One region of the Clostridium sp. JS66 genome, then DNA from elsewhere that is predicted to be linked to it. Evidence: riboswitches for the same ligand, from Rfam matches in the RefSeq annotation. Region 1 holds a riboswitch; each other region holds the start of a gene.
What was found. Region 1 has a riboswitch for cobalamin ahead of Q6H37_RS19345 (response regulator). Riboswitches for the same ligand answer to the same signal wherever they lie in the genome.

Region 1 (8,346 bases):
GAAATAATGATGATACTAGAGTTAAAATTGCCAATTATGTAGCATCCCAAGGTAAAAAAGTTGGTTTTGACATAAAAGTTGATGCAAGGGATCCGAAAGCAATGCCGATAAAGGATACAGAAGCTTTTGTAGTTGGATGGGGAAGTCCCTTTGATGCAGATGATGGCACTTACCAAATGTTTCATTCAAGTCAAGCAGAACATGTAAGTGGATATAATTTTGGATATTATTCAGATCCTAAAGTAGATGAAGCTTTGGAAAAAGCAAGAACTGCCAGTGATGATAATGAAAGAAAAAAATATTATGCAGATTTTCAAAAGGAAGTGGCAGATAATCCTGCTTTTAGTATGGATGTTTATTTAACAGCAATTTATGGAGTGAATAAGAAGGTTTCTGGATACAGTACCAATAGAATATTAGGACATCATGGAGAGGGGTTCTTATGGAATACTGAGGAGTGGAAGATGCAATGATTTCAAGATTTGTAGTAAAGAGAATATTTCAAGGATTGCTCGTAATATTTTTCCTAAGTATATTAAGCTTTGCTATTATTAATGCTGCGCCGGGTGATCCGGCTACAGCTTTATATGGACCATTAGCAGATAGACTTACCACAGAAGAAAGAACAAGAATAAATAAAAATTATGGAGTTGATAGGCCAGTAACTGAAAGATATGTAAAATGGGTAAAGAGCACGTTAAAAGGAGATCTTGGAATTTCATATTTGGAAGGAAGAAAGGTTACAGATATATTAAAAGAAAGAATACCAAATACTTTAATGTTATTTTCAAATTCAATAATTTTAATATTAATTTTATCGCTTACATTGGGGTTGAAGGCAGGTTTTAATGAAGGTTCCTTTTGGGATAAATTTATAAGCTCATTAAGTGTTATATTTTATTCTATTCCTTCCTTCTGGTTAGCCCTTTTATTCATAATAGTTTTTTCAGTTCAGCTTGGTATATTTCCTTCATCAGGAATCAGAAGTGTAGATGGAGATGGTAATATAGCTGATATGGTAAAACATCTTGTAATGCCTGTTTCTGTAATGGTTATTGCACATGTTGGAGCCTATGCAAGGTTTGTTCAAGAAAAGGTTAAGGAAGAGAGCAACAGTCATTATGTAACTGCATGTAGAGCAAATGGAATGGAAGAAAGAAAGATAATGAAAGGAATTGTGAAGAATGCATTAGTACCATTTATAAATTATCTTGGTATAACCATACCTGGTTTCTTTGGGGGATCAGTTATGATTGAAACGGTTTTTTCCTGGCCGGGCTTAGGTATGATAAGTGTAAAAGCTGCTAATTCTAAAGATTATCCATTACTAATGGGAACTATCTTTATAACAGGAGTAATGGTAGTTATAAGTATAATTATAACAGACATACTAGAGCTTTCTATAAATCCTTCCTTGAGAAAGCAGGTGACATAATGAAAAATAAATCACATGTTGTATGGATAACTATACTTTTAATCGTAATTTTTGGAGCAATTTTTGCTCCTTTTATAGCTCATAATAGTCCTTATGATGTAAATTTATCAAAGGTACTTCAAGGTCCAAGTAATTCTAACATAATGGGCACTGATGCCATGGGAAGAGATATATTTTCAAGAATCCTATATGGAGGAAGAGTTTCACTTAGTGTTGGAATTTTCTCCGTAATAATATCAACTACAATAGGAATCCTATATGGAGGAATAAGCGGCTATTTTGGAGGAAGATTAGATAACTGTATGATGAGACTTTTGGATACATTTCTTGCTATACCTGCTCTAATAATAATGCTTGCACTTCAAACCATTATAAGAGGTGGTCTTGTAAGTATTATATTAGTAATAGGATGCACATCATGGCTTGCTACTGCAAGAATAGTGAGATCACAATTTGCAGAACTTAGGGATAAGAATTTTGTTAAAGCTGCTATTGTTATGGGAACACCTACTTGGAAGATATTAATCAACCATCTTCTTAAAAATAGTATGCCAGCCATTGTTGTAATAGCTACTTTAAATTGTGCTCAGTCCATATTTATGGAGGTATCTATGAGTTTTTTAGGAATAGGAGTACCTCAAGGCACACCTTCCTGGGGAAACATGCTCAATAATGCACAAAATGATATTTTATCAGGAGCTTGGTGGGTGGTTGTTTTCCCTGGTATCACCATAATAATTTCTATGTTGTGTATTAACTTTATTGGTGAGTATTTAAAAAAGAAAGTTACTTATGCATAGATAAAATAGATAGATTAGAGAGGGGTTTTATATATGAAAAGAGTTTCAAACTTACAGCAAATGATAAGAGGAGCCTTACTTATAGCTTTAGGCTTAATACTTCCTTTTTTGTTTCATGGTGTAAGAGATGCAGGTAGTATATTTTTACCAATGCATATTCCAATTTTAATTGGAGCATTTGTTTTAGAGCCTTATTATGCATTGTGTGTAGGGGTATTAATGCCACTACTTAGTCATGCCTTTACAGGAATGCCGCCATTTCCATTTGTTTATATAATGATTTTTGAACTTGCTTCTTATGGATTATTTATTTCAATATTTTATAACAAATTTAAGATGAGCATATATCCTTCCTTAATTTCAGGCATGATTTTAGGCAGATTAATAAATATATTAGGAACTTTTGTATTACTTCACATTATAATGAGCAAGCCTTTTAAATTGAGTATAGTGACAAGTGGACTTTTTATTGAAGGTTTACCTGGTATAGTGATACAAATTATTCTAATACCTATTATTGTATATGCTCTTGAAAAGTCTCTAAAGAGCAGTACATCAAGTTACTAGCTTTTTCAATGAATACTATATATGCATTGGTAAGAAAGTAGAATCTTAAAATTTAAATTTGAAATAAGAGGTGAGATTTTGGAAAATATTTTAGAAGTTAAAGAATTGAATACTGTTTTTAAAATTGAAAAAGGAATTAAAGAAGTAGTTAAAGGAATAAATTTTGAAGTGAAAAAAAGTAAAATAACTTGTATTGTAGGACAAAGTGGCAGCGGTAAAAGTATGACAGCTATGTCTATTATAAAAATGCTTCCTAAAAGTGCCTATATTTCAGGAGGAAGTATACTATTTAATGGACAAGACCTTATTAAAATGACAGATGGAGAAATAAGAGAGGTTAGAGGAAAAAAGATATTTTCTATATTTCAAAATCCTATAAATTGTTTTAATCCATCATTAACTATGGAAACACAGATTTATGATTTAATATCAAGTAATATGACTATAGATAGAAAAGAATTTGAAAGTAAAATTTGTAGTATAATGGAAAATCTTAATTTAGAAGATCCAGCTGTAATTTTGAAGCAGTATCCCTTTCAATTAAGTGGTGGTATGATTCAAAGAATGATGATTGCTGCAGCAATATTTATGGAGCCTGAAATAATAATAGCTGATGAGCCTACAACAGCGTTAGATGTAACTACACAAAAGGAAATATTAAAACAATTTAAGCTTATACAAAAAAAGTTTAATACAACAATACTTATGATAACACATGATTTTGGAGTAGTAGCAGAAATGGCTGATGAAGTAATTGTAATGAAGGATGGTTCTATAGTTGAAAAAGGCAATATATTTGAGATTTTTAATAAGCCTAAGCATTCTTATACAATTTCGTTGATAAAGGCAACTTTTGATAGAGAGGTATTGGAAGTATGTTAATAGAAGTAAATAACCTATCTAAAGTATATAAAACTAAATTATCATTGATTAAATCTCATGATGAAAGTATAAAGGCTGTAAATGATGCTTCCTTTAATGTAGATATTGGAGAAGTAGTTGGATTAGTGGGAGAGAGTGGATGTGGAAAAAGTACTCTTTCACGTTTAATAATGAGATTAGAGAAACCTACTGAAGGCTGCGTAAATTTTAGAGGCAGCGATATTTGGAGTTTTAAAGGAGAAAAAATAAAATCCTTTAGGAAAAGTTGTCAAATAATTTTTCAGGATACCATGACTTCACTTAATCCAAATATGAAGGTATTGGATTCTTTACTTGAGCCTTTAAATAATCATTGTAATATCTCTAAAAATGAAAAAATTAAAAAAATTGAAGATATAATCTCCTTTGCCAATTTAAAAAATGAAATATTAACTAAATATCCACTAGATATTAGTGGTGGGGAGAGACAGAGAATAAACATATGCAGAGCACTGCTTTTAGAACCTGAATTTTTGATATGTGATGAAATTATATCTAGCTTAGATATTTGTACTCAAGCAGCTATTTTAGATATGTTAAAAAGGTTAATAAAGGTAAATAGTATGGGGGTATTATTTATTTCGCATGATATAAGTGCAGTAAAATATCTTTGCTCCAGGATAATGGTAATGTATAAAGGGGCAATAGTAGAAAAAATAGATAATGAAGACAAAGCATATAAGATCAAAAATTCTTATACCAAAAAATTAATAGCATCTATACCTATAAATAATCCTAATAAGAGAGTGAAAGTTTAATAATAAAATTTAATTATATTATTGACATTAATGACTAATAGGTATAAATTAAGATTAAATTGAATAAGCAAAAAATATAGGTTTAATCTATTTTGATTAATTAAAAGGGAATCAGGTGAAAATCCTGAACTATCCCGTAGCTGTAATAGATGAGTTTTAGTGCATTATGCCACTTATGTATTGGGAAGGCGTGCTAAAATGATGAATCTTGAGTCAGAAGACCTACCTATGTTTTACACAAATATCTCTACGAGCGATAGGGGAAGTGTTATAATGATGTTTTTGTTGATTCTGTATGATTGAACAAGTTTTGTTGTATTATTTCCTTTTAACGTTTTCGTTAAAAGGATTTTTCATTGTAGAGAAATTTTATGTTTTAGTCATAAAAAGGTGTTTCGTTAGACATTGAACTTCTATAATTTCATGTTATTAGAAGGTAAAAGGGAAAGTGGAGGAGAACTACTATGTGTAAAATATTAATTGTTGATGATGAATACTTTGAAAGAAAAATTTCTAAAATGATTATACTAAATGGAATACATCAGGCTGATATTGTTGGAGAAGCCTGTAATGGAAAAGAAGCAATTCTAATGAATGAAAAACTGAATCCTGATATTATTCTTATGGATATAAAAATGCCAATACTAGATGGATTACGTGCAGCAGAATTAATAAAAAACAGAGATGAAAATAAAATTATCATATTTGTAAGTGCTTGTGAAGATTTTTATCTTGTACAAAAAGCCATAAGGATAGGGGCAAATGATTATCTATTGAAATCTACTAGAACTGAACAATTAGTAGAAACAATAAGAAGACATATGTATCCTAATAGAGAATATTTTATGGATAAAGTTATAGGAATAAATTATTAAGGTTGATAAAATATTTTAAATTATAAAAAGATTGACATAATTCAAAAATAGATATACAATTATTATTGTAAAATTAAATAATAAAGTATTAGGTTTATTTATTAATTAAAAGGGAAAGTGGTGAAAATCCACTGCAGCCCCCGCTACTGTATACGGAGACAAGTTCTATGTCCACTGGAGAGATATCTCTCTGGGAAGGAAGAATAAGGAAGACCCGTGAGTCAGGAGACCTACCTATTGCTTTTGTCATAGTCTTTCGGAGGGAGAGAAAATGCATAAATAGTGTCATTTTAATACCGTTGTATTTTGAGTTTAACTTAAAATTAGCAGTATTAGATGCAGCAGAATATGTATTTTATAATTGTTTATTAGAGACTTCGAAAGGAGCCTCTTTTATTATATAGTGTTAATTTAAATATATTTAATCCCTTTATAAAACTTACTTTACACTTACTTTTTAGTAAGTGTACCTTTTTTTATAACATATAGAACTTGGATTTATGAAAGTTCGTATGACATATTGACTAATATAGTAAAAATTTCTTGGATTTTGTATAAAATATTGACAAAAATATATTTAATAGATATTATATAAACATGTAATATGGTAATTTTTATATGAAGATTTAGTGTGATAAAGATTAAATTTTGATAGAATTTGTATATTTTTGAACAATATAATAGTTTAAATAGGTGTCGATTGTAATCAAGAAGTGTTACAAATCGGTGAAAAGGGAAGATGGGTGAAAATCCCACGCGGTCCCGCCGCTGTAAAAGAGGAGTCCCTCTGAGAATGCCACTGAATAATCGGGAAGGCAAGAGGTGATGATGATGCTTGAGCCAGAATACCTGCCTGTTTTAATACCTGTTACTCTACGAGAGATAGAGGAGGTTTAATACAGTGTGCCTATTTTTAGTATTAACTCATTGTCTTTTGAGAGACAATGAGTTTTTTTTATATATATGATTTATTTTTAATATTTTTGGAGGTAATTATGTCAGACGTATTAGTTATTGCAGGAACAATGGATGCTAAGCAAATAATAAACAAGCTTTATAAAATTGGTGAAAAGGTTACCGTAATGGTCACCACTAAGTTAGGCAGTGAGTTGATTGATCATGATGATAGTATTGATATTTATCAGGGAAAGATCAATAAGTTTAGCGTCATTGATATGATAGATAAAGTACAGCCAAAGTGTATAATTGACGCTTCTAATCCTTTTTCAGTAGACATATCTAGAAATGTAATAAGTGCTTGTAAACTGACTGAAATACCATATATTAGGTTTCTAAGAGAAAAGGTAGTATATGAGGATTATGACGTTGTAAAGGTAAAAAATTATAAAGAAGCATATGAACGCATCCTGGAATATGAAGGTAATATCGTACTAACGGTAGGAAGTAAAAAAATTGAAACCTTCACTAAGATTCCTGACTATCGAAACAGAGTATACCTTAGAGTGCTTCCAGATTGGATGGTGTTAAAAAAATGTGAAGAACTGGGATTCAATTCAAGAAATATAATAGCAATGAAAGGACCATTCAGTGAAAAGTTAAATGAGGAGATATTTAAGTATTGCAATGCTTCTGTTTTAGTGACAAAAGATAGTGGTAATACCGGGGGCGTTATAGAAAAAATAAGTGCAGCTAGAAAATTAGGAATTAAAATAATTATGATTGAGAGATCTGATGAAAATTATGAAAATAAAACGACTTCAATTGAAGAAATAATTGATTTCGTAAAGAAAATAAGTATCAAAGCCAAAAGTATTCCAAATATAATATAGAAACTTAAAAAATAGGAATTTTAAAAACCATTATTTTGACATGGATAAAAATTGAAAGAAGGTGCGATATGGAAACAATTATTATTTTATGCATTATGTTTTTGATAGCTTTGTTTTTCTTTAAAATTGGAAATAATGATGATCATAATCATGAAAATAAAAACCACAATCATAGAATTGGTCATAAACACGGTGAAGGATTTTCTATTGACTTTTATTCTTATAGTTCAAAAATAAGACATTGGAATCCTACCTTTAAAGTAGCACTTTCTGTTTTGATATTAATTCTTTGCATTGTACTTAACAATCCATATGTATCCATTATGGTGATTATTGCAATGACCTATGTGACAGTTGTAAAAGGGAAACTTCCATTACATGAATATTTGTCAATAATGACAATTCCCGTAGCATTTATTTTATTGGGTACTTTTACTATTGCCATTGATTTTTCAAGGCAGCCCTTAGGACAATATAATCTGTATCTTGGTTTTGCCTATGTATTCACTTCTAATTTAAAACTTAAGGAAGCTGTATTTTTGATATTAAAGGTTTTTGCAGCTATTAGTGCACTGCAGATGATGACATTATCAACTCCATCCTCTGAAATTATCTATGTACTTCGCAAAGCACATGTGCCAAAGCTTATTATAGAACTTATGAATATGATTTATAGATATATTTTTATTTTAATGGATGTATATAGTAAGATGAAAAACTCTGCAGAGTCTCGTGAGGGATACTGTGATTTTAAAACCTCCTGTTATACATTTGGAAGTATTGCAAGTAATATGCTGGTTACTTCACTGAAAAAGGCAAATTCATATTATGATGCTATGGAGGCCAGATGCTATGATGGGGAACTAATATTTTATGAGGAAGATAAAAAGGTGGAAACAATACATATTGTTTCAGCAGCAGCATTCATAATTTTTTTAATTGTAATATGGAGTTTTACGAGATAAGGGGGAGCTATTATGGAAAAAACAATATTAAAGGTTGAAGATTTGCATTATGTTTATGGAAGTGGAAAAGTTGCATTGAAGAGTGTAAGTGTGGATATTCATGAAGGTGAAAAAATTGCTGTTATTGGCTCCAATGGATCTGGAAAATCTACATTTTTCTTGAATATTAATGGCGTATTTACACCAGAACGTGGAAAAGTCATTTATCGGAATACAGTGGTTAATAAGAAGAATT
Region 2 (8,346 bases), 2.9 Mb from region 1:
ATCACCCATTGTACACATAGTTAATAGAAATAACACAACATTCAGAAAAATCAGATTGGGTGCTTTTACAATGTTTTTGCATATGATATTTTCATCATCCTACACCGAAAAAAGTCATGTTAAACATTTACATTAGGGCAGTGTAACCTCTCAGCTGTTCACAACATTTAATTGACCATAATTAGGATATGTATCTGTTGCATCAATTGAAAGGATATACCATAATCTCTAATTCTCCTGACTGAATTTATACATTTTTTATTATTGTATAAGTAACAGAAGAACCAGCAGAAAACGTTGTAATTTACCAACCATTTGATATAATTACATTATAGCAAATGGAAATTTTTAATTCTATTTGCAGAATGTAGATTTTTTAAGAATAATTTATACAAAATGTATAAATTAGAGGTGCTTATGAAATTAAATGAGTTAAGCAAAGAACATCCTTTTGAAATCTGATATAAATCCTTTTATTAGAAAGCTGCTGCAGGAACAAGATCAAAAAATAGCAATTTGGTTTAATATAAGCATAAACGCCCGTAATAACATAGATATTTCTCATATGTTTTTTTATAATAAAAATATGTAAAATTTAAACATAGTATAGTAGAATATGATTAGTGATATTGACTAAGATTTTTGCAAGATTGGAGTGAATTGATTATGAAAAAAATTGAAGAAAAAACTTTGTATAAAGGGAAATGGTTGGCATTAAAGCAAACAACCTATAAGAGTAAAAGTGGAGAAACTGTAAAGTGGGAAAGTATAGAAAGGACTAATACTAGTAAAACTGTGGTCATAATACCTAAACTTGTTCCATCAAACAGATATTTAATGATAAAACAATATCGTCCAGCTATAAATAATTATATTTTAGGATTTCCAGCAGGATTAGTAGAAGGTGAAGATTTAGAAAAGGAGGCTTTAAGAGAACTTAAAGAAGAAACAGGATATGTAGGAAAAATAAAAACTATAAGTCCTGAATTATATTCAAATGCAGCACTATTGACGGATACTGTGCGTGTAGCTAATGCAGAAATTGATGAGACAATAGAAGAAAATTTAAATCCTAAACAACATCTTGAATCAGAAGAGGAAATAGAAGTTGTTTTGGTAAATAAAAATAATTTAAAAAACTTTTTATTAGAGGAACAGGCAAAAGGTACAGCTGTAGCTATGGGAACATGGTATATATTTTGTGAAGGCTGTAATTTATAAGGTTTTAAAATAAAAAAATTTTTGTAAAAAAAGCACAGGTACTAATCCTGTGCTAAAGTTAATTTATGATGTATATATATCAGAAAATTCTATACTTACTTTTTCAATATGACTTTTATTAAAGTTAATATTTTGTGTAGGTGCGTTATCGGTTTCCTTTATAGTAACAGGAAGTCTTATAACAAATTTGGTACCCTTTCCATAAGTGCTTTTAACTGAAATTTTTCCTCCATGCATTTCAACTAAGGATTTTACAAGAGATAATCCTATGCCACTTCCTGTATAGTTTCTTGCTGAAGCTCTATTTGCCTGACGAAATCTTTCAAAAATTATATCCAAATCATCTTCAGGTATGCCAATACCAGTATCTTCTACGCAAATAACAATATGATCGTTTTCATCAAACATGTTTATAAATATATGTCCACCTGGATTTGTAAATTTTATAGCATTAGATATTAAATTCAACATAATTCTTTCTATTTTATCAGGATCACAAGCCATAAATTTTTCTTCTGTATCTGTATCAAATGTAAGAGTTATAGATTTATTCTCTACATATTGAGCTACAGATAGTGTTATATCTTCAACTATATTAACTATATTGTAATTGCCAGTGCGAATTTCAAAATATCCACTATCGATTTTTGTTATATCTATTAAATTATTAATAAGTTTTAATAATCTTAAAGAATTTTGTTTTATGCTCTTAAAATATTTAAAAGACTTTTCTTCATTACAGTTTAAATTGTTAAAAGATTTCATAAGTTGAAGTGCACTTAGAATTATGTTTAATGGTGTTCTAAGGTCATGACTGATGTTGGTAAAAAAATCTGTCCTTAATTTGTCAATTTCTTGCATCTTACTTAAGTGTAATTTATCTTCTTTTATTTTTTTGATTAAGGTTTTAACAATAGAACATTCTTTATTTAATTCATATCTTACATTTTGCAGTACAGTACAATCTTCAAAGGTAAACATTATGCCATTTGATATTGAAGATTTATTTTCTAAAGCACTAATTTTTATATTACAGTATTTGTAATGTTTACTTGAAAAGAAATTGTTTACTGAAAGATTATCTAATATTATAGTTTCTTTAGTACTTGTAATGTTTTTGATTTTAATATTGATATCTTTAGTAAATACCTTGGGGAAAATCTGAAAAAAGTTTTTTCCTATAACAGTTTTATTGTATATGTTTGACATTTTTTCTAGTACGGAATTCCAAAGTATTATGTTAAATTTGATGTCTAAAATTATAACTCCTATAGGAACATTGTCTATAATTGTATTAATCATATTTTTATCATTAGAAAGATCTGTATTAACAATAAAATTATTATTAGAGTTATTTGAAAATAAACAAGAATAATCAGAACTTAACACAGTGAGAACTCCTTTCATTATTATTAAAATAAACTGTTGTATAATGATGCACTAATAACACATATTCTACAAAAGCATTTTAAATCCTCCTAAAATATATGCAAAATGTAAAATAAATATTAATTAATTTAATATTTTACAATTATTATACGTAATATAATAAGTTTTAAATTAATTGCATTAAGTTTTTATATATGATATATTTTGAGTATATGTAAAATAATTTGTAATAAGTAGGTGTAATAGTAATGGGAGACTGGCTTTTAAAGAAAGATGACTATGTACCTAAAGCTGACAAAGATAGTTTTATAGATAAAACTATAGTGGGACTTCTAAGTATTTTATCATTAATAAAGAGAAGCAACAAAGTTAGTAATAATTTTATGTACAAGCTTAATCCATCTATAAAATTGATTTTTACAATTATAAACATAATATTTTTGTCAATGTCTAAGAATCTTATGTACATATTAGTTGTGGATGTATATATGCTATTTACTTTGAGTTTATTAGACATAGAAGACATAAAAAAAATTTTAGCAGTAAGCATAGTGGTACCAATTTTTACATTTATTATGATTATACCTTCTATAATGATGGGAAATGTAAGAAATAGTATACTTCTTATCTTAAAAGTAATAGGTACTATATTAGCTATAAATATCTTATCTTATACTACTAAGTGGCATGACATAACAAAAGCACTTAAAAACTTCTTCATACCAGATATATTCATATTAGTGTTCGATATAACCATAAAATATATTTATATTCTTGGAGAATTTTCTCTAGAAATGATTTATGCTCTAAAGTTAAGATCTATAGGTGTAAATAGTGGTAAATACTCTTCTTTATCTAAAGTAATGGGAAATCTTTTCTTAAAATCAAAGGAATTAGGTGATGAAATGTATTCCGCCATGGAATGTAGAGGATTCACAGGAGAGTATGTGTCTTATTCAAGCTTTAGTTTTTCTTTTAAGGATTTTGCTTATGTTATAATAAATATAGTAATTATATTAATGTATTTTTATTTTGCTAGGATGTGATAAGGATGATTGAATTTAAAGATGTTTATTTTAAATACAAAAATGCAGATGTACTAAAAAATATAAATGTAAGTATTAAAGAAGGGGAAGCTGTAGCTTTAATAGGGCCTAATGGCAGTGGTAAATCCACATTTTTGAAAATTGTAAATGGAATAGAATTCGCAAAAAAAGGAAAATACTGTTTTAAGGGTGAAGAAATAAATAGCAAAAAGTTAGAAGATAATAAATTTTGCAAATTATTTCACAAAAGTGTAGGTTTTGTATTTCAAAATTCAGATGCACAACTTTTTTGTTCTAATGTGTATGATGAAATAGCATTTGGACCAAGGCAGATGGGTTTAAAGGAAGAAGAAGTGAATATGAGAGTTGAAGATTGCCTAAAGCTCTTAGATGTAGCGGATCTTAGAGAAAGAGAACCATATAATTTAAGTGGTGGGGAGAAAAAGAGGGTAGCTATAGCTAGTGTTTTAGCTTTAAATCCAGAGGTTTTAGTTTTAGATGAACCTATGAATGGTATAGATCCTAAAGGAAAAAGATTTTTGAAAGATCTTATGATAAAATTAAATTCCAGTGGTAAAACTATAATTTGTTCTACCCATGATTTTGAATATGTACAAGATGTATTTAAAAGGGCTTTAGTTTTCTCAGAAGAACATACTATTGTAAGAGATGATGATTATAATTCTGTGATCAATGATAACGATTTTTTAGTTCATTATAATATAAAGTAGAATTATTGACAGAGTAACTTAATTGTAATAAACTAAATTTATAAAAGAGAATATTGTAACTTCAGGTGCCTTTTAACAAGGTGAAAAGGGAATGCGGTTGAATTCCGCAGCAGCCCCCGCTACTGTAATTGAGGACAAACCTTTACTGGCCACTCTATATTAATATTGGAGGAAGGCAAAGGGGAGAATGATTCATAAGCCAGGAGACCTGCCTGATTAAAACATATGCTTTCGGAGGGAAAGGACTTTTAATATAGTACTTCCGGCATTTGCCGGTTTTTTATTTTGTAAAGAAAATTGTCTTAAAAGTCAAACAATATGCAATATGTTAAAAATATGGGGATATTGCATGGAGCACTTTTGGACAATTTTTTCGTTTATACAAATTTTGAGAGGGGAATGATTGGTATGGCTAAAATTATGATTCAAGGCACAGGATCATCAGTAGGAAAGAGTATACTAGTAACGGCACTTTGTAGAATTTTTACGCAGGATGGATATTCTGTATGTCCTTTTAAGTCGCAAAATATGTCTTTAAATTCATATATAACTCTAGATGGTAAGGAAATGGGGCGTGCACAAGTGCTTCAAGCCTATGCTGCAGGACTTCAACCAGAAGCATATATGAATCCTATACTTTTAAAGCCTACTTCTGATAAAAAATGTCAGATTATAGTTAATGGAAAAGTATATGGTAATAGTACTGCTATGGAATATCATAATATGAAATTACAATTTAGGGATATGCTTAAAGAGCAATTTGAAGAAATGGAAAAAAAGTTTGATATCATAGTTATGGAAGGAGCAGGTAGTCCTGCAGAAATAAATTTAAGAGATAGAGACATAGTAAATATGGGTATGGCAGAAATTGTAGATGCACCTGTTTTGTTAGCTGGGGATATAGATAAAGGAGGAGTATTTGCATCTTTAGCAGGAACCATGGTTCTATTTAATGAGGAAGAAAAGAAGAGAGTTAAGGGTACAATAATAAATAAATTTAGAGGCGATGTGGAAATATTAAAACCAGGACTTACTATGCTAGAAGATATAATAAAAATACCATGTCTAGGTGTAATTCCTTATTTTCATTTGGCATTAGAAGATGAAGATGGTGCAGTAGAGTTTAACAAGAGAGTGACAGCACCTATAGATATAGCTGTAATAAAGCTTCCACACATATCTAATTTTACAGACTTAGATTCCTTAAAGAGTGAAGAGGATGTATCAGTAAGATTTATAGAAACTGTTGAAGAATTTGGAAATCCAGATTTAGTTATAATTCCAGGAAGCAAGAATACTATTGAGGACTTACTTAAGCTTAGAAAATCCGGTATAGAAGCACACATAAAGGAATACAGCAAAGATGGTTTAGTTATAGGAATCTGTGGCGGATATCAAATGCTTGGAAAAATAATAAAAGATCCTTATGGTGTAGAAACAGAAGTTCCAGAGGTAGAAGCTATGGGTCTTTTGGATATAGATACTGTATTTGAGGAAGAAAAGGTCACTACAAGGGTAAAAGCAGAAAGTATAAGAGAGTTTGATGTATATAAGAATGAAGCTTCAACAGAAAAAAGAAAAATAGATGTATATGGCTATGAAATACATATGGGAATATGTACTTATGGTGAAAAAGCAAAACCTTTATTTGAAATCACAGATAAGAATGGAGAAGAGGTTTGTCTTCAGGATGGTGCTGTAAATAATGAAGAAAATGTTATAGGAAGTTATATACATGGAGTTTTTGATGGTGTAGATTTTAGAGAATATATTTTAAATAAAATAAGATCAAAAAAAGGTATGAAAACTAAAAAATCTTATGTATATGAAAATTTAAGAGAAAAAGAACTTGATAGACTTGCAGACATAGTTAGGCAAAATATGGATATAACAAGTATATATAATATTATGGGAATGAAGAAATAATGGGGTGATGTATTTTGATAGCATCTTTCATGGCAATGAATATATTAGATATAATTTTAGCTGTAATAATAGATTGGCTAATAGGCGATCCTAATTGGTTGCCGCATCCTATTATATATATAGGAAAACTTATAGGGTTTCTTGATAAAAAAGGAAGAAAACTATGTAAATCTAATGGAAGTATTAAAGCTTTTGGCGGACTTATTGTAATAATTGTAGCGGGTATAAGCTTTTTTATAACATTTGGTATTTTAAAGTTAGCAAGTTCACTGCCTTGGTTATTTCATATTGTTAATGTGTTGATAATATGGACTACATTGGCAGCAAAATGTTTAAGTAAAGAAGCTAAAAAGGTCTATCATGCATTGAAGGATAAAGATATAGAGAAAGCTCGATTAATGCTTTCATATATAGTTGGAAGAGATACAACACAGCTTGGTGATAATGAGATAATAAGAGCTGATGTTGAAACAGTGGCTGAAAATGCTTCAGATGGGGTTATTGCACCATTATTTTATGCAATAATTGGAGGAGCACCTTTGGCAATGATGTATAAAGCTATAAATACCATGGATTCAATGCTTGGATATATGAATGAAAAATATAGATATATAGGATTTTTTCCAGCTAAGGTAGATGATGTTTTCAATTTTATTCCTGCAAGAATAACTGGAATACTTATATGTTTAAGTTCTTTTGTAGTTAAAGGCAATGCTATAGAAAGCTTTTGTATAATGGTTAGAGATAGAAAAAATCATAAAAGTCCAAATTGTGCCTATCCAGAAGCAGCTGCTGCAGGAGCTATGAAGGTACAGCTAGGTGGAACTAATGTATATTTTGGAGAAGTAGTTTATAAGCCTACAATAGGAGATAAGAAAAAGACATTGAGTTTTGAACATATAAATGAGTCTATAAAGCTTATGTATGCTGCTGAAATTTTTATGATAATTATATATGTAGTATTTATGTTTGTAATTATTAAGAAGTAAATATGTTTTATTAAAAAGGATTTAGGAAGTGATTGATATGGAACATGGAGGAGATATATATACAGAAGGAATTTTAAAGGGAAGAGAAATTTTAGATTTTAGTTCTAATATAAATCCATTAGGAGTTCCGAAAAGCTTTACAGATCATATAGATGAAGCTATAAAAGCTGTAGAAAAGTATCCAGATGCTGAATATAGAAGCTTAAAAAAGTGCATTAAGGAATATTTAGATTTTAGTGTGGATTATTTTAAACCTGGAGTTTATGATAAAAAAAGTGAATTTTTTATATCTGAAAAGGATATAATTCTTGGCAATGGTGCAGCAGAAATTATAGATTTGTCCATAAGCTGTTTTAAAAAGGTTTGTGTAGCAGTTCCTTCCTTTATAGAATATGAGAAAAATGCTTTGAAGTGGGGATGTGACATAATATATTCTACCATGAAAAAGGATATGACTTATGATTATGAAGATATATTATTGCAAACACAAAAGTCAGATGTACTTATCATAGGGAACCCTAATAATCCTAATGGGGGAATAATAGATAAGGATAAATTTAAAAAAATATTAGATTTTTGCGAAGAAAATAATAAAACAATTATAATAGATGAAGCTTTTATAGAATTTACAGGGAAAAATAATTTTAGCTTTTTAGAGAAAATGAAAAATTATAAATGTATACTTATAATTAGAGCTTTAACTAAATTCTTTGCTTTGCCTGGCATCAGAATAGGATATGGAATAAGCAAAAATGAGGAACTTATAGATAAAATTAAAATTAAACAAAATCCCTGGAATGTAAATTGTTTTGCAGAAATTGCAGCAAAATATGTTTTAAAGGATAGAAATTATATAGAAGATTCATTAAAATGGATTGATGAAGAGAGAAAATATATGATTTCAAATTTGAAAAAAGTAGGTTTAATAGAAGAAGTGTATAATACCTATTCTAATTTTGTATTATGTAAGCTTAAAAGTTTACATTGTGATGAATTGTATAAAATATGTTTAGATAAAGGAATTGCAATTAGAAAATGTGATAA
Region 3 (8,346 bases), 2.5 Mb from region 1:
AATAGATCAGTTTTCATCACAAAAATTTACTGGAAAAGTTAAATCTGTAGGAGAAGCAGCAAATTCTGCATTATCCTTACTTCCAACATCAACTAGTGGTACATTTACAAAAGTAGTTCAGAGAATACCTGTAAAAATTGAACTTAATAAGTTTAATGCCAAAATACTTCCAGGAACTAATGCTGTTGTTAAGATTCACATTAAATAACGAGGTGAGGTATAATGGAAGAGAACAATAAGGTATCATTAAATAGTTGGTTATCATTATGCGTAGTTGTAATTGGTACGTTTATGTCCATACTGGATAGTACTATAGTTAATATTGCTCTTCCTAAGATGATGACTGTTTTTGGAATGCCCATGGATGATGCAAAATGGATACTTACAGCGTATTCATTGGCTCTTGGAGCAATTATACCGCTTACAGGATATGTACAGGATGTATTTGGATCCAAGAGGGTGTATATGTTTGCTCTGTCAATGTTTACTTTTGGGTCACTGCTGTGTGGATTTGCATGGAGCAGTGCATCCATGATAGCATTCCGTGTAATTCAAGCTATTGGTGGCGGTATGATAATGCCAATAGGAATGAGTATAATATATGAGATATTTCCTAGAAAAAAAATAGGTTTAGCCTTAGGTGTTTGGGGAATAGCAGCAATGGCAGCACCTGCAATAGGACCAACCTTAGGTGGATATATTATTGAAAAATTAGATTGGAGACTTATTTTTAATGTTAATGTTCCGATAGGAATAATAGGAGTAGTACTGGCAGGTATCTTATTAAAAGGAACAAAAATGCAAAAGTTTAAACCCTTTGACATAGTAGGATTTTTATCTTCTACCATTGGTTTAGTAAGTGTATTGTATGTTTTTGGAGAAGGTTCTTCAATTGATTGGACTCAAATTCATAATCCTATTCTCATGACTTTGGGGTGTTTAAGTTTAGTATTATTTGTAGTAAATGAGCTTACTCATCCAGATCCTTTATTGGACTTGAGAGTGTTTAAATTATTTGATTTTAGTCTAAGCTTAATTATAACTAGTGTTTTATCCCTGGCAATGATGGGAGGAATGTATGTATTACCATTATTCCTTCAAAATATAAGGGGATATACAGCTATGGAAACAGGTATAATTATGTTTCCATCAGCCATTGTAGTTGGTATTTTAATGCCTATAAGTGGTAATTTGTTTGACAAATTTGGAGCAAAACCAATTGTTATACCTGGGCTTGTAATATTGGCAATAAGTTCTATTGAACTTTCAACTGCAATAAATATGAATTCAAGCAGGGAGCATATAATACTCATTACTTGCTTAAGATCAGTAGGAATGGGGCTTGCAATGATGCCGATTAGTACAGCGGGAATGAATGTTATACCAACAAAATTAGTTGGAAGAGCATCAGCGCTTAATAATACCATAAGGCAGGTGGCAAGTGCTCTTAGTATAACTATAATGTCAACCTTAATACAGAGCAAAACAAATTATAACTATTTAAAATTAGCTGAGCAAGTAAATAATTATAATCAAACAGCTATTAGTACCATAAGCACACTTACAAAATCATATATGCATGCAGGTTTATCACAAGGAGCAGCGAAAGTTTCTGCAGTAGCTTATTTAAGTAAAATGCTGCAGGGTCAGGCGACCTTAGATGCTATGGGATATGCCGTTGCTGTAACTGCTTTTGCGGTATTAGCAGCAATAACTTTAACTTTACTTATGAGAAGTAAGGATTCAAGTAAAAAACAAGATAAGGAAGGTGAACGTAATGATGCAAAAGGAGGAGCTGTCATGTCCGAATAATGAATTAGCATCAGAACAGTCTGATAAAATAATTGAAATAATTAGGAGCGTTCAAAAAACACTTAGATGTAAGTTTAATGAATGTGCAAAGAAATATGGATTTACAGCACCACAGCTTGCGGTTATAGTACATTTATACAAAATGCCAGGTATAACTCTTCATGAATTAAGTAATCATTTAATGCTTACTAAAAGCACAGTTTCAGGTATTGTAGATCGCTTATCAAAGCAAGGGGTAGTAGTTAGAGAAATACCTAAAGATAACCGTAGAACTGTGAAATTATCTATTGATGAAAACTTTAAAAACAATAATGATATAGAGAGCATGAAGAAAGAATTTATTTCCCATATAGTATCTGATGCAGTAAAAAATATGGATGCAGAAAAAGTAGATAAAATTATATATGGATTACAGGAGTTTAGTTTGTTATTAGAAAATAGTAAATGTGAATAATTTATTTTTTACCATTGATAATTGTTTTTAAATGTGGTATAGTAAATGAGTAATGTAAATAAAACAATTACGAAAAGAGATTTAATACGGTTAACAACATTTCCTCTTTTAAGGAACATAGTTTAGATCAGTTTTTAAATCTTAATATTAAAATTAAAAGGAGAGATGTTGAAATGGCAGATAAGACAATAGTTTGTAAAGATTGCGGAAAAGACTTCATATTCACTGAAGGAGAACAAGAATTCTACAAAGAAAAAGGATTCGAAAATGAACCACAAAGATGTCCTGATTGTAGAAGAGCTAGAAAGCAACAAAGAGGATTCAGAAAGTAGTATAAATTTGTACTATACACCCTATAAGAATTAATTCTTATAGGGTTTTTTGATTTTTGTAAAATTTTATACACTGCCAATAGGAATTATGTATGGTTTACCTGTTACAGGGTTTTTTATCATACACATATTTATATCGTAAACTTTTTTAATATTTTCTTCTATGAGCACTTCTTCAGGAGTTCCTTGAAAAGCAATTGAACCTTTATTTACTAAAATTAAATAGTCACTATATTGTGCTGCTAGGTTTAAATCGTGAAGTACAGCTATAATGGTTACTTTTTTGCTTAAAGACTTAATAGTATCTAGGATTTCAATTTGATGGTGTATATCTAGATGAGATATAGGCTCGTCTAAAAGTATAATATCAGTATCTTGGGCTAGAGCTCTTGCAATAACAACTCTTTGCTGTTCTCCTCCACTCAACTGATTTATATATTTATCACGAAAGTGCCAAGTATTGGTTATTTTCATTGCATTTTCAGCAATATCATAGTCTTTTTTTGATTCTTGTTGAAATCTAGAAACATGTGGTGATCTTCCCATAAGAACAATATCTAAAGCAGAAAAATCAAAATCTAAAATAGTATTTTGAGGTACTACAGCAAGCTTTTTAGCTAGAGCTTTATTTTTAAAGTCTATAACGTCCTTATTTTCTATAAAAATAGTTTTTTTATTAGATTCTAAAGTTTTTCCAAGCTTTTTCAACAGTGTGGTTTTTCCAGAGCCATTTGGACCTAAAATACTATAAAATTTATTTTTTTCAAAATTTATGTTAATACTATGAAGCACTTCATTGTTTCCAAAACGACAGCTTAAATTATCAACTTTAACTTCAGGAAAGCCTATGGTTTCCATTACATCACCTTCTTTTTTGATTTAATTAAAAGATATATAAAATAAGGAGCTCCAAATAAAGCGGTTATGGCACCTACAGGTATTTCAGCTGGAGCGGCTATCGTTCTTGCTAAAGTATCCGAAATTACCATAAATGCAGCTCCAAAAACTAATGAAAAGGGAAGCAGAATTTTATTGTCCGGTCCTAAAAGTATTCTCACTACATGAGGTATAATGAGACCTACAAAACCTATTATTCCGCTTACAGATACACAAGCAGCAACAATCATAGAAGAAACAATTAATACTACTTTTTTTACTTTATCAACTTCTACACCTAAGCTTCTAGCAGTATCATCGCCTGTGAGTATTATATTCAAATCTTTTGAAAGAGCTATTATTATAAAAATGCCAACACACAAAAAACATAGCAGCAAAATGATTTCATTATAGTTTGCAGAAGAAACGCTTCCCATTGTCCAAAAAACAATTTTTTCAACTTCATTTCTGTTAAATACCATAATAACAGAAATAAGAGAGGATAAAAGAAAGCTTACAGATATACCGGCTAGAAGAAGGGTATTAGTAGGTATTTTGTTTCTTACTTTGGCAATGGTATATACAACTACTGTAGTTAAAATTGAGCCTATAAATGCTGTTATTGTAATTGAAGCTGATCCTAAAAAAGAGCTTTCTAATTTAAATATAAATCCAAGAGCAGCTCCAAGAGCTGCACCAGAGGATATACCAAGAATATAAGGATCTGCCATTGGATTTTTAAATATTGCTTGAAAAGAAGCACCAACTATGGAAAGTCCCATACCAATAAGAGCAGAAAGAAATATCCTAGGTAGTCTAATTTTTGATATTATTAGTATATGATTTTTAGGTATTTCAGATATTGAAATAAAATTATTTAAAAATGGTATTTTGCTTAAAATTACATTTAAGGTTTCAGTAAAAGATATATTTGCTGTTCCAAAAGTACTGGACAATAGCATTATACAAAATAACAGAATTATGCTTACTGGAAACATGAATCTTATCATTTTTTTCTTATCATCTAAATTCATAACTAAATCCCTTCTGTAAATATACTATTTAAAAGCATCAGGATGGATTGTCTTGGCTAAAGCTTCTAAACCATCAGCTAATCTAGGACCCTGCCTATTAATAATATCTTCATCAATTTCAAAAAGTTTATTCTTTTTTACAGCATCTAGATCCTTATATCCTTCTTGTACTTTAATTTGATTTTTTGAATTAAACTTGTTTGAACATATAATTATATCCGGATTTTTTTCAATAAGTTTTTCTAAGCTATATTTCCATCCAGTTACATCAGAAGCGGTATTTTTTCCACCAGCTGTAGTAATCATTGTGTCTACAAAAGTATCTTTACCGGCAGTGAAATCACCACTTTTACCAAAGCTTACTACATAGTAAGCAGTTGGAGTACCTTTATCTTTAACCTTTGCTTTTACATAATCCACTTTTTTTATCATATTAGAAACTATAGAATTAGCGTTATCATTAGCGTTAAGGATTTTACCCACATTTCTTATAATGTCATATGTACTTTGAAAGCTTTCAGGACCAGAAAGCACTACGACCTTTATGTTAAGCTCTTCTAATTTTTTTAAATCCTGTTCCCTGAAATGATTGGAAGCTATAACTATATCAGGCTTTAAATTAGTTATTTTTTCAATATTAGGATTTGTAAGTCCACCAATAGATTGAATTTTACTAGCTTCCTTAGGATATGTACAAAAATCAGTTCTTCCTATTAAGGTATTTTCTTTGTTAAGAGCATAAATAGTTTCTGTAATATTGGGTGCTATAGATATAACCTTTTTAGGTTCTTTTTCTATAGTTACCTCTCTATTAAGTGAGTCTTTTATTTTAAGTGGATAAGTAGTATTTTTTACTGATTCAACTTGTTTGTTATCTTCATTTGAAGAAGTTGAGCTGTTTTGATTACATCCAATTGCTGAAAAAGCAAATAGGAAAACAATAAGTAAAATAAAAGATGTTTTTTTCAATTTATACATTTTTATATTCCTCCTTAATTTGATTTTTTTATATACAAATAAAAAGATGCTTCGTATTTTAAAACAATTAAAAAAGCCATTATCCAAACGAATAATGGTTAAAAGCAAAAATGTGCTAATATCCCCTTATCCGCGTAAGGTGAATCAATATCTATAATTTTAGGCAGGTCTCCTGGCTAAGATTCATCATATATTAAGGCCTTCCCCATTACTGAGTGGCATAATGTTAATATACTCATCCTTACAGTGGCGGGACCGCATAGGCTTTTAACCTATTTCCCTTTTAAACTCATAAGTTGTTAAACTTAATAAGTACCTAAAACTTTTATTAAATTAATTATAACACTATTTTGATGTTATCGCTCTATTTAAATTGTATAATTTATATTATAAGAATAATGTGTTTAGTAAAAGAAGTTATATAAAAAACTATTGCATTTTACGAAAATATAGAGTAAAATTTCTTTGTAATAAGAACTTTTTTAAGAGAATATTGTTTAATGTTCACTTGTATAAATCTAGCAATACGGGCTGGATGTCTCTACCGAGCTACCTTAAATAGTTGTAGGCTATAAGTGCATATGCTTATTTAGACTACAACTTTCATGCTTTTCTATGCTGAATTTTCCTTTAAGTAAATGTGTGAAAGATGTAAAATTAAAGATGATCCATTTGAAAAAAATATATATTGTTCGCAATGGTACGAACTAAATTGTTGACGAAAATGTAATAATATTTTCTTTATTAAGGGAAAAATAATTAATGATTTTGTAATGGAGATGATTATTGTGAAGTATGATGTAATAATAGTAGGAGCTGGTCCATCAGGAATATTTACTGCATTGGAACTAGTTAGACAAAAATCTAATAAGAAAGTTTTAATGGTTGAACAAGGAAGAAGTATAGATAAGAGATATTGTCCTAAAGAAAAAACGAAAAAATGCGTTTCATGTAAACCTTACTGTCATATAACAACTGGTTTTTCAGGAGCAGGAGCATTTTCAGATGGTAAATTATCATTAAGCTATGAGGTTGGAGGAGATCTGCCAAGTTTAATAGGAACTGACAAAGCTCAAGAGCTCATAGAATATACAGATAAAATTTATCTTGAATTTGGTGCAGACACAAAGGTAGAGGGACTAGAGAATACTGAAGCGGTTAAAGCAATTAGAATAAAAGCTATAGAAGCAGGACTTAAATTAGTAGATTGTCCTATAAGACATTTAGGAACAGAAAAAGCACAAGAAATATATTTAAAAATACAAAAATATCTTTTAGATTCTGGAATAGAAATTAAGTTTGATACTGTAGTTGAAGATTTGATTATTGAAGATAGAACAGCAAAAGGTATAAAAATAGCTGATTCACAAACTAGGACTAAAAAAGAAGACTTGTATGCTGATAAAATAATAGTGGCAGCAGGTAGAAAAGGAGCAGACTGGCTTAAAGATATGTGTATAAAACATGAAATAAATCATTCTGCTGGTACTGTAGATATAGGTGTTCGTGTTGAAATTAGAAACGAGGTTATGGAAAAGGTAAACAATGTTTTATATGAATCAAAGCTCATAGGATATCCAGCACCTTTTAAAAATAAAGTTAGAACCTTTTGTCAAAATCCTGGAGGCTTTGTCAGCCAGGAGAACTATGATAATAACTTAGCAATAGTCAATGGACATTCTTATAAAGAAAGAAAATCTGATAATACTAATTTGGCTATATTGAGTTCCCATAATTTTTCAGAACCTTTTAATCAACCTATAGAGTATGGAAAAAAGGTAGCTGAGTTAGTTAATATGTTAGGTAATGGCAGAATACTAGTTCAAAGGTATGGAGACATATTAGATGGAAAGAGAACCTGGCAGAAAGAATTAGATCAAACAAATATAAGGCATACCTTGCCAGATGCTGTAGCTGGAGATTTAACTTCTGCTATTCCATATAGACCAATGATTAATATTTTAAACTTTATTAAAGCTATGAATATAGTTGTACCAGGTTTTGCAAGTGTTGAAACTTTATTATATGGTCCAGAAATAAAATTTTATAGCAACAAGATAAATTTAAATGACAAATTTGATACTAATATAAAAGGACTTCACTGCTTAGGAGACTCCAGTGGGTGGACCAGAGGACTAATGATGGCATCCATTATGGGAGTGCTTATGGGAAAGATATTAGAGAAGTAAGAAATTAATTTTTGTGTATGTAAAATTTTGATTTAATATAATCACATTGGGACACAAGCTTTTGAGAGGACAGAGGACAGAGGACAGTGAAGGATGATTTTTCTCCGCCATTGTCTTCTGTCCTTTGTCAATTGTCCTCTTAAAAGTAAGTGTTGCTTTTTTACTATTTGTTATATTTAAAACCTAACACGAAATTACTTTCATCAAAGTATATAGTTAAATTGTCCAAATCAAATTTGTATGGATTGAAAGGCCCGCGATGTACAGCACCTTTAGAAAAATTATTATTTGTGATTTCGTTTGTAATAAAGTTTAATATTTTATCTGAATGTTCTATTCCAAAGGTAGAAGCTAAAGTAACTCTAAGATTTTGTAATTTTGAATTATCAAAATCATCAAGATTAAAAGACTTATCTGAATTTAAAATATTAAGCATACTTGTTTTTGAATTTGTTAAATTATAAAGCCATAAGAAAGTATCACACTCTGGAAAAGCATTTCTGAATTTAAATTTTTCTTTACTTTTTAAATCATCTCTTACAAATATCATGGAGTAATCTAAATTATTATTTGTAGATACATTAATAGATGGACCTAAACAATTAGTACCATCTGCATCAGGTACATATCCGTCAGCTTCTAGGGAGATTTTTGTATTATTGCCATATGCA
Region 4 (8,346 bases), 630 kb from region 1:
TATTTTCTTCAAAGCCCTCATTTAACTCTTCAACCTGTTTTGTAGTACTTTTCACTTTACCTTGAAGGCTAGTTACTTCTCCTGCCAAATGTTTCAAATCTATAAGAGTTTTTACCCTAGCCAATAGTTCAGATTTTTCAAAACGCTTTCTTAAATAATCATTAGCTCCATTTTTAAAAGATAGCACTAAGCTTTCTGTACGGTTGTCCCAGGTTGCAATTAAAATTGGTAAATCAAGTAAAGAATATTTTTCTCTCAGTATGCTGCATACTTCCCATCCTATCATATCTGGCAGCATTATATCCAAAATCACCATATCTATATTTTTATCATTATAAGCTATATTCAATGCTTCTTTGCCGCTTGCAGCGGTAATAATCGTATATTTTTCCTCTGACAAAAAATTTCCCATTACTTTTATATTTACAGACTCATCGTCTACAATTAGAATTTTGCCATTACTTTTACATTGTTCTAATTTTTTATTACAATTTTCGCTACAATCATAATTTTCTAATTCACCTATAGAATCATCTTTTTCAATATTCATAGATAATTTAGGTAGATTAAAAGTGAATTTAGCCCCCTCTCCCAATGTAGATTTTACTTCTAATTCACCACCATGAAGCTGAACTAATTTTTTAGTTACATATAATCCTAATCCAGAACCATGATATTGCTTATTTATACCATCAACTTGATTATAAGGCTGAAAAATTTTATAAATATCACTTTCATCTATTCCTACACCTGTATCCTCAATGGTAATAAAAACATAGTCACCTTTTTCAGCAGCAGAAATTTCTATTTGTCCTTCATTTGTAAACTTTACTGCATTTCCTATTAGATTGTATAAAATTTGTTGAATTCTATTTTCATCTCCATAAACATAAGGAATACTTTCTTCAACTTTATTCAATATTTCAATTGATTTATTGCTCATAAATGATTTAAAGGATTTTGTCACCATATTTATAAGCTGCCCTATATCTACAGGCTTCATTATTAAGTTTATATCATTACTTTTTATTTTTGAAAAATCTAATATATCATTTACCAGATTGGATAATCTCTTAGCGCTATTTTTAATTAAAATTAATGTTTCTTTTTCATCATTACTCAATTGCTTTGAATTACAATCTATAAGACTTTTTGAAAGTCCAACAATTCCATCTAATGGTGCCTTCAATTCATGAGATGTAGTTGCAAAAAAATCATCCTTCATTTTGTCAACTGACTTAAGCCTCTCCGTCATTTCTTCTATCTTTGAAAAAGCCATTGAAAATTTATCAGATGCCACATATGATTGAGCAAAAATAAAAATAAGAATTCCTATCGGAGCGTAAGACCCTGTATCAATTACCGAATATTCATATAAAATATCATTTATTCTTGTTCCTAAAAAAATAATCATAGCAATAATAACAATTGCATTATTAGATTTTTTTATAATATGCATATAAAGCATTTTACTTACAATATATAAAATTATAAAATCTGATATTATTTCAACAGGTAATATCAAGTTAATATAATATATTGGAGGTAATATTAATATAAGAAAAAAATAAGTTATACCTAAAATCTTTGAAAATTTGACTACTTTTTCACTTATAAGCTCAGTATAAAAATTACTCATAAACAATATAAGTACTGGTATATATATAAAGAAAGTCCATAAGAGTAATTTTACATTGATAATATAGTTCATGTTAGGAAATACCCAGTAAATTAGTCTTTCTCCTACCAATAAAGTTCTTAAACAAATTAATACACATACCACAGCAAAATATAAAGGAGCTTTGTCTTTTTTTCTTCTTATAAATAAAATAAAGTTATATATAGCAGCTGCCAAAGTAATTCCAAATAAAAATAAATCAAACCCTACTTTTTTAGCTCTCTCTTCACTAATTTGAGATTCACTTCCAAGTAATATACTATCAATTTCTGGCACACCATATTGAAAATTACTACTTTGAAGTACTATTTCAAACTCATTTGTATTGTTGTAAAATGAACCTAGTCTTGTGGCAAGTTTTCCATCAGTTTCATTTTTAGTCTTTCCTACTTCTCCACACTGTACAACTATTTTATCATTTACCCAAAGCTTATGAGCTGCTTGAATAAATTGAGTTTTAATAGCATATAAATCCTCTGAATCATTAGCAATTACTTTTAATCTATAGGTTGCATATCCTTGAGAATTTAGTTTTTCATTTCCAAATTTATAATTTTTAAAGCTTCCTGGAATATTAATTAGTCCTGTTTTCTTGACCTTCTGTTCAACTTTAAAATCCTCAGGTGTCAACAACTGTTTGTAATAAAATTCCCACTGTCCATCCAGTTTAACTATTCCTTGCTTTTTAAAATTCCAATCCCTTAAATCTAATACACCAGATTTAGCTACAGGCCTTTTATTTAATTCTTCTCTATCTTTGTTGATAAAAACCCCTAAAAGAGCTAAACTTACAATCAATAACATAATCAAAAAAGTTACCCTATGAATAACTAATTTAAAATTTTTCATAAAATTCTCCCTTTGTAATAAACTTAATTTACATTAAAGATACAAATAAGTTTAATGCTATATAAATATATTAACAAAATTTTAGTTATTTTTCCACATTTCGCTGGCATTTTAACTCGAATTTTGAAATTTACTTATTCATTGGTAAAAAATTTGAAAATATAAATAGAATATTGTTAATAATAAAAGAAGAGGCTCTCACCTCTCCTAACTTATCAAGTGCTATCTAACTTAAAAATAGTTTTTCATTTATAATTCTATCCAATTTTAAACTCTGTAAAACTTACAAAGATTATTTTCCACTTAGCAATTTATCTAAATACACTGATTTCATTTGTTTACTTGCCATAGCTTTCTTTACAGGTGGAAGTTTTAAAATAGCTGATAAAACTGCTGCCATAGCCCTATGGCTTAAAAGAGCTTTATTATCAAAAATAAGCTCCTGAAGTTTACCTTTTTCAATAGCTTGAAGTACAATTCTATGAGTTGTATTAGCTGGAGTTATTATCTGTTTTTCCCTATGTTTAAGATATATACCTTTTTTATGACAATTTCTAGCACAAATACCACATCCAAGGCACACGTTTTCATCTGTTCTAGCTTTTTTTGTTACAGGATCAATTTTTATAGCATCTATAGGACATGCATTTGCACATTTACCACATCCAATACAACTTTCCTCTATAAATTCTGGAAGAAATGCAGTAGTCTGAATAGGAGTCAAATATCCAAATTTCTTAATTGCCAACATACCTTCGCAGCAACAGCCACAACAATTACAAAGAAATACTGATCCATTTCTAACATTTTCACCACATTGAACTAGATTATATTCATATGCCATATTTAATATTTCCAAAGCCTCAACTGAATCTATAGCCCTACCATATCCATTTTTACTTAAAGTGTATGCACTATTCCCAAATGTTAAGCAAGTTTCCATAGGTGCATAACACTGTTTTCCTAAATGTTTCATCTTATGCCTGCAAAAACACATACTTACAGTAATAAATCTAGCCTCTTTAATCACATTGCTAGCTCTATCATAATCCATTATCTCTAGTTCATTTTCTCTTGAAAGAACTCCTTCCTGCACAAAAACCTTTCCGAATCTTGTTTCTGTCCCTAAAAATAGATCCTTGATAAAGTCTTCTTCTACATTTAAATACTGAAAGTACAACTCTGATAATGTTTTTTGATCGATATCATCTCTAGTTCTCATAAGGGAGAATTCAAAAAATCCAATCATAGGTGGTGGAAGACAATATTCCTTTTTTTCATCATAGTCAATATCCATAAGAATAGCCTTTGAAGCAAGCTTCTGAAGGATATTCTCAGTGCTAGCTTCACTTATCTTCCAAATTTCGCTTGCAGTTTTAATAGTAAAAGGCTTTATAGGCAGCATTGCCACCAGTTCTGCCTCCTTTTCTGTAAAAAGCATACTCAGTATTTTATATAATGTTTTTGAAGGCGGCGCACCTTGTGGAAATCTATTAATTCTTTCTTCCAATCTCTTATAAGCTTCTTTATTTGAAATGTGAGACATATCTTCACAACCTTTTTTAACTTATATTCTACTATACAAATAAGTTATTTTGAATTTATTATTTCCAAAAGCTCCTTTTTATTTCTAGGCACACTTTCTTCAAATTTTATTTTTCCACTGCTTACTAAATTTTGAAAAATTTCAAGAATTAAAGGCTTTTGAAGATAACACTCACTTATAAGCTTATCATCTGAAAATATTTCATAAGGAGTACCTTCTTTAACTACTTCCCCATCTCTCATAACAAAAATATAATCTGACCAAGAATAAGCTAGCTCTACATCATGTGTTGATAGTATTACTGTAATTCCTTTTTCATTGATACTATCAAATATATCAACAATTTGGCTAGAATGTTTTGGATCAAGACTGGAAGTAGGCTCATCAAATACTATTACTTCCGGATTCATAACAAGTATATCTGCAATTGATACCCTTTTCTTCTGACCATAGCTTAAAAAATGAACAGCTTTTTCTCTATAATCATACATACCTATACCTTGTAAAGCTCCATCAACTCTTTTCCTGACTTCAGTTTCTTCAAGCTTCAAATTCATAGCTCCAAAGGAAACTTCTTGATATACGCTAGCTGAAAAAAGTTGGTTTTCTGGATCTTGAAATACTATTCCTACATTTTTTCTCAATTGCAATAAGGATTTTGAATTATACTTTACTATATCACCTTTATATATTAGATCACCATTACTTGGCTTTAAAACTCCATTAAAATTTAAAAATAATGTGGACTTTCCCGAACCATTAACACCTATAAATGATATTTTTTTGCCTTTCTCTATTTTAATATTTACATTTTTTAAAGCTTTAGTACCATCTGGATAATTAAAGCTTAAATCTTTCGTTTCAATTATGTATTCGCTCATTAAATGATTCCCCCAAAAATATTCTTGCTCAAACTTATAGTTACTAATATTACTTCTACAATTATTATAACAAATATATTCCTGTATGAAATTTTAAAGTTATCCTCTATTAAATTTATTTCACCATCGTAACACCTAGATTCCATAGCAGTATAAATGTCTTGTGAACGTTTGTATGAACTTATAAAAAGCGAAGTAACTAATTTTCCTAAAGAATTATAACCTGTACTTATTTTTGAGTATCCAAGTCTTGAATTCTGCGATATGAAAATCATGTTAGCTGTATCAAGTAATACAAAAATAAATCTATACACAAGACCCATTAGTTCTACAAATAACTTAGGTGCCTTAAATTTTCTAAGCACTGTTAAAATCTCAAATACAGGAGTTGTTAGTGCTAAAAAATACAAGCATGAAACTGATGCAAGTGCTTTAAAAAATATTTTTGAAGCCATAAGAAAGCTTGTTTTTGTACATCCAAGTTTAATATTAAAAATGTGAAAGCTAAATAGTATTTCTTTACTATCTCCAACAGTATTTATTGCTATTGTAACAATTCCAATAACCAGGAACACTAAAGGAATTAAAATCAATTCACCATAAGATTTAGCTGGTATCTTACCTTTAAAAATAGTTATAGCTGCCATAAATAATACTACTAATATTGAATATACTATATTATTTAAAGATATACACAATATCATAGTTAAAATAGAAAACATAAATTTTTCCATAGGATTAACTTTTCTAAGTTCTGATACATATGCCAATTTATCTATAGAAATCATTATTTTTCACTTCCGTCTTTTTTAGATTTTCCCTTCATATATCCAAAATAGTAACATACAACTCCTGAACCGACAGCAGCCTGAAGTGCAAATAAAAGGCTCTCTATCTCACTACTTGGTGGCTGCCAAACTGGTGAAGCCCATTGTTTATAATTAGGTTTAATTTGTGTAATTGCCTTTTCTGCCTGATCATCTGAACCACCAAATTCAGCATGCTTTAAGAACAACATAGGGACTACAGTAATGGCTACTACAAGGAAAGCTAATATTAAATTTTTTTTCAATAAATTATTGTTTTTAGTTTGTACATGCATACCATTAAGCCTCCTTTGGTATAACATTTAATTCTATAAGTTCTTGCTTGTTATAATTACTTAAAAGATTAAAAACTATAACTGTTAATATTCCTTCACTTATTGCTAATGGAATTTGCGTTACAGCAAATATACCCATAAACTTTATTACAGATGTTGCAATTCCACCTGTAGCATCTGGAAATGCTAATGCTAACTCAAAAGATGCAGTAACGTATGTCATTAAATCTCCCAGCATTGCTGCAGAAAATACTGATATAGATTGTGATACTTTTAATTTTTTTAGTAATTTATATGTAAAATATGACACTAAAGGTCCTACAACTGCCATAGAAAATGTATTAGCACCTAAAGTTGTTAATCCTCCATGTGCAAGAAGTAATGCTTGAAAAATAAGAACTATAACACCTAAAACGCTCATAACCGTAGGTCCAAAAAGTATAGCTCCAAGTCCCACTCCTGTTGGATGTGAACAACTTCCTGTTACTGATGGTATTTTTAAAGCAGAAAGAACAAAAGCAAAAGCCCCAGCCATAGCTATTAACATTTTTGTTTTAGGATTTAACCTTATTTTTTCCTTTATAGAAAATAATCCAACCACAATAAAAGGTATACATACAATTCCCCATGTAATGCACCATTTTGGTGGAAGAAATCCTTCCATAATGTGCATTGCAAACACATTTTTAGGAATACATAATATTGCAATAAAAATTCCTAAAGAAATTTGATATTTTTTTGACATAACTACACCCCTTTTATTACATAAATAATCGTAGCCTATAAAACGATAATGGTGCTCGTACTACTAAAAATTCTACTAATTGCCAAAACTATTCCAATAAAAATAAAAAGGAACTTCTTCTGGAAGTTCCTAATAATCAAATTTAAAAGCACACATACTGTTTATCCTAAACATAACTAATTTCCTTGTACGTTTTTAATTAGGTTATGTTAATTTAGATAAAATAACAGTTTTTATGCATCTTCTTTCCCTCCGAAAGATTGCAGTAAACAGTACTAGGCAGGTCTCCTGACTCACGGGTCTTCCTCCTTCTTCCTTCCCAGATAAATCCATAGGATCCAGTGGATATAGAATTTGTCGCCGTATACAGTAGCGGGGGCTGTAATGGATTTTCACCACTTTCCCTTTTAATTAACGTTATAAACCTAACACTTCACTATTTAATTTTACAATTAAAATTGTACATTATTTTTCAAATTATGTCAACATAATATTCTGAAATTACTATTTTTTAAAACAATTGCTTCAACACAAATAACAATTGTAATTCTACATGTATTTAGCTTAATTTTTTTTCATATATTCTAAAACATCAAAAAAATTATCAAAGTTATGATAAGGTAATTCTTTATTTTCATAGTGTTGTTTTAAAAAAGATTTAGCAAAAACTACATCTGCATCTTTAGACGCACATATATCCGAATGACCATCTCCAATATAATAAACCTTATATCCTCTGTTTTTTAAATCATCTACTATTCTTTTTTTACAATTTCCACAAAATCCACATTCTCCAGATGAATTTAAAAAAGATAATTTCCAACCATTATCATATTTTGCGCTGTTACATACAACTTTCAGACCTTGAAAACCATATGTTTTCAATATTTCATTTATGTAAATATCATATCCATCAGAAGCTACTATCATTTCATAGGAATTTTTCTTTACTTCCTCAACAAACTCTCTAAATCCTCTATTTATGGGAAATTCTCTAACAAAATTTTTTATGTATTCTTCATCATGTTTAATTAAATCCCACTGCATCTTACCACATTGAGCGGTTCCTATTTTTTTGCTTACCCACAAGTCTCCTATTTCTTTCCACCCTTCATCTGCCAGCTGCTTTATTATAGAAAATCCTACATCCTGTACTGTTATAGTTCCATCAAAATCAACTACAAAAGCTTTTTTCAATTAAATTCCTCCTCGTCTTACTACCATTTTAACTCAAATTAACATGAGAACCATTCTAATTAACTTAATTAAATCTATTAGAAATTTATTTAATCCTTATTATAATATAGTAAATATAAAAAGAAATAACAAGTCAATATACACATTAAGTTGTATAGTGACAAGTTATCTCTTTATTACATATCTTATATCTTTTTAGGCACTCTACCTGAAAGAGCATTATAAGAGTACATGAGTATTGATATTGCATAGGAACTTACAACAGTCAAAACTAATGTTTCTACCATCCTTGGAATCCACAAGATCATAAATCCTTTAGTTGCAACGGCTGGTGTGAAAATTAGTATA

Region 2: another riboswitch for cobalamin. It lies ahead of Q6H37_RS06120 (cobyric acid synthase); the one in region 1 lies ahead of Q6H37_RS19345 (response regulator).
Region 3: another riboswitch for cobalamin. It lies ahead of Q6H37_RS01765 (ABC transporter substrate-binding protein); the one in region 1 lies ahead of Q6H37_RS19345 (response regulator).
Region 4: another riboswitch for cobalamin. It lies ahead of Q6H37_RS21970 (energy-coupling factor ABC transporter permease); the one in region 1 lies ahead of Q6H37_RS19345 (response regulator).

Annotation. Positions count from the first base shown of each region.
Region 1 is NZ_CP131467.1:4,135,612-4,143,957, reverse strand. It holds gene Q6H37_RS19375 (ABC transporter substrate-binding protein) at 1-473, shown strand, start outside; gene Q6H37_RS19370 (ABC transporter permease) at 470-1,435, shown strand; gene Q6H37_RS19365 (ABC transporter permease) at 1,435-2,235, shown strand; gene Q6H37_RS19360 (ECF transporter S component) at 2,269-2,802, shown strand; gene Q6H37_RS19355 (ABC transporter ATP-binding protein) at 2,881-3,684, shown strand; gene Q6H37_RS19350 (dipeptide/oligopeptide/nickel ABC transporter ATP-binding protein) at 3,678-4,481, shown strand; cobalamin riboswitch at 4,543-4,726, shown strand; gene Q6H37_RS19345 (response regulator) at 4,946-5,356, shown strand; cobalamin riboswitch at 5,430-5,609, shown strand; cobalamin riboswitch at 6,031-6,228, shown strand; gene cobK (precorrin-6A reductase) at 6,352-7,146, shown strand; gene cbiQ (cobalt ECF transporter T component CbiQ) at 7,215-8,111, shown strand; gene Q6H37_RS19330 (energy-coupling factor ABC transporter ATP-binding protein) at 8,124-8,346, shown strand, end outside.
Region 2 is NZ_CP131467.1:1,279,248-1,287,593, forward strand. It holds gene Q6H37_RS06100 (NUDIX hydrolase) at 667-1,221, shown strand; gene Q6H37_RS06105 (ATP-binding protein) at 1,285-2,610, opposite strand; gene Q6H37_RS06110 (energy-coupling factor transporter transmembrane component T) at 2,859-3,656, shown strand; gene Q6H37_RS06115 (ABC transporter ATP-binding protein) at 3,662-4,387, shown strand; cobalamin riboswitch at 4,434-4,618, shown strand; gene Q6H37_RS06120 (cobyric acid synthase) at 4,796-6,313, shown strand; gene cbiB (adenosylcobinamide-phosphate synthase CbiB) at 6,343-7,302, shown strand; gene Q6H37_RS06130 (histidinol-phosphate transaminase) at 7,340-8,346, shown strand, end outside.
Region 3 is NZ_CP131467.1:355,845-364,190, forward strand. It holds gene Q6H37_RS01735 (HlyD family secretion protein) at 1-208, shown strand, start outside; gene Q6H37_RS01740 (DHA2 family efflux MFS transporter permease subunit) at 223-1,812, shown strand; gene Q6H37_RS01745 (MarR family winged helix-turn-helix transcriptional regulator) at 1,778-2,266, shown strand; gene Q6H37_RS01750 (zinc-ribbon domain-containing protein) at 2,440-2,598, shown strand; gene Q6H37_RS01755 (ABC transporter ATP-binding protein) at 2,665-3,456, opposite strand; gene Q6H37_RS01760 (FecCD family ABC transporter permease) at 3,456-4,508, opposite strand; gene Q6H37_RS01765 (ABC transporter substrate-binding protein) at 4,533-5,486, opposite strand; cobalamin riboswitch at 5,631-5,821, opposite strand; purine riboswitch at 5,975-6,078, shown strand; gene Q6H37_RS01770 (NAD(P)/FAD-dependent oxidoreductase) at 6,275-7,675, shown strand; gene Q6H37_RS01775 (cell wall-binding repeat-containing protein) at 7,839-8,346, opposite strand, start outside.
Region 4 is NZ_CP131467.1:4,766,969-4,775,314, forward strand. It holds gene Q6H37_RS21945 (ATP-binding protein) at 1-2,527, opposite strand, end outside; gene Q6H37_RS21950 (4Fe-4S dicluster domain-containing protein) at 2,820-4,073, opposite strand; gene Q6H37_RS21955 (energy-coupling factor ABC transporter ATP-binding protein) at 4,118-4,954, opposite strand; gene cbiQ (cobalt ECF transporter T component CbiQ) at 4,954-5,742, opposite strand; gene Q6H37_RS21965 (energy-coupling factor ABC transporter substrate-binding protein) at 5,742-6,056, opposite strand; gene Q6H37_RS21970 (energy-coupling factor ABC transporter permease) at 6,061-6,801, opposite strand; cobalamin riboswitch at 7,062-7,245, opposite strand; gene Q6H37_RS21975 (MtnX-like HAD-IB family phosphatase) at 7,366-7,998, opposite strand; gene Q6H37_RS21980 (ECF transporter S component) at 8,184-8,346, opposite strand, start outside.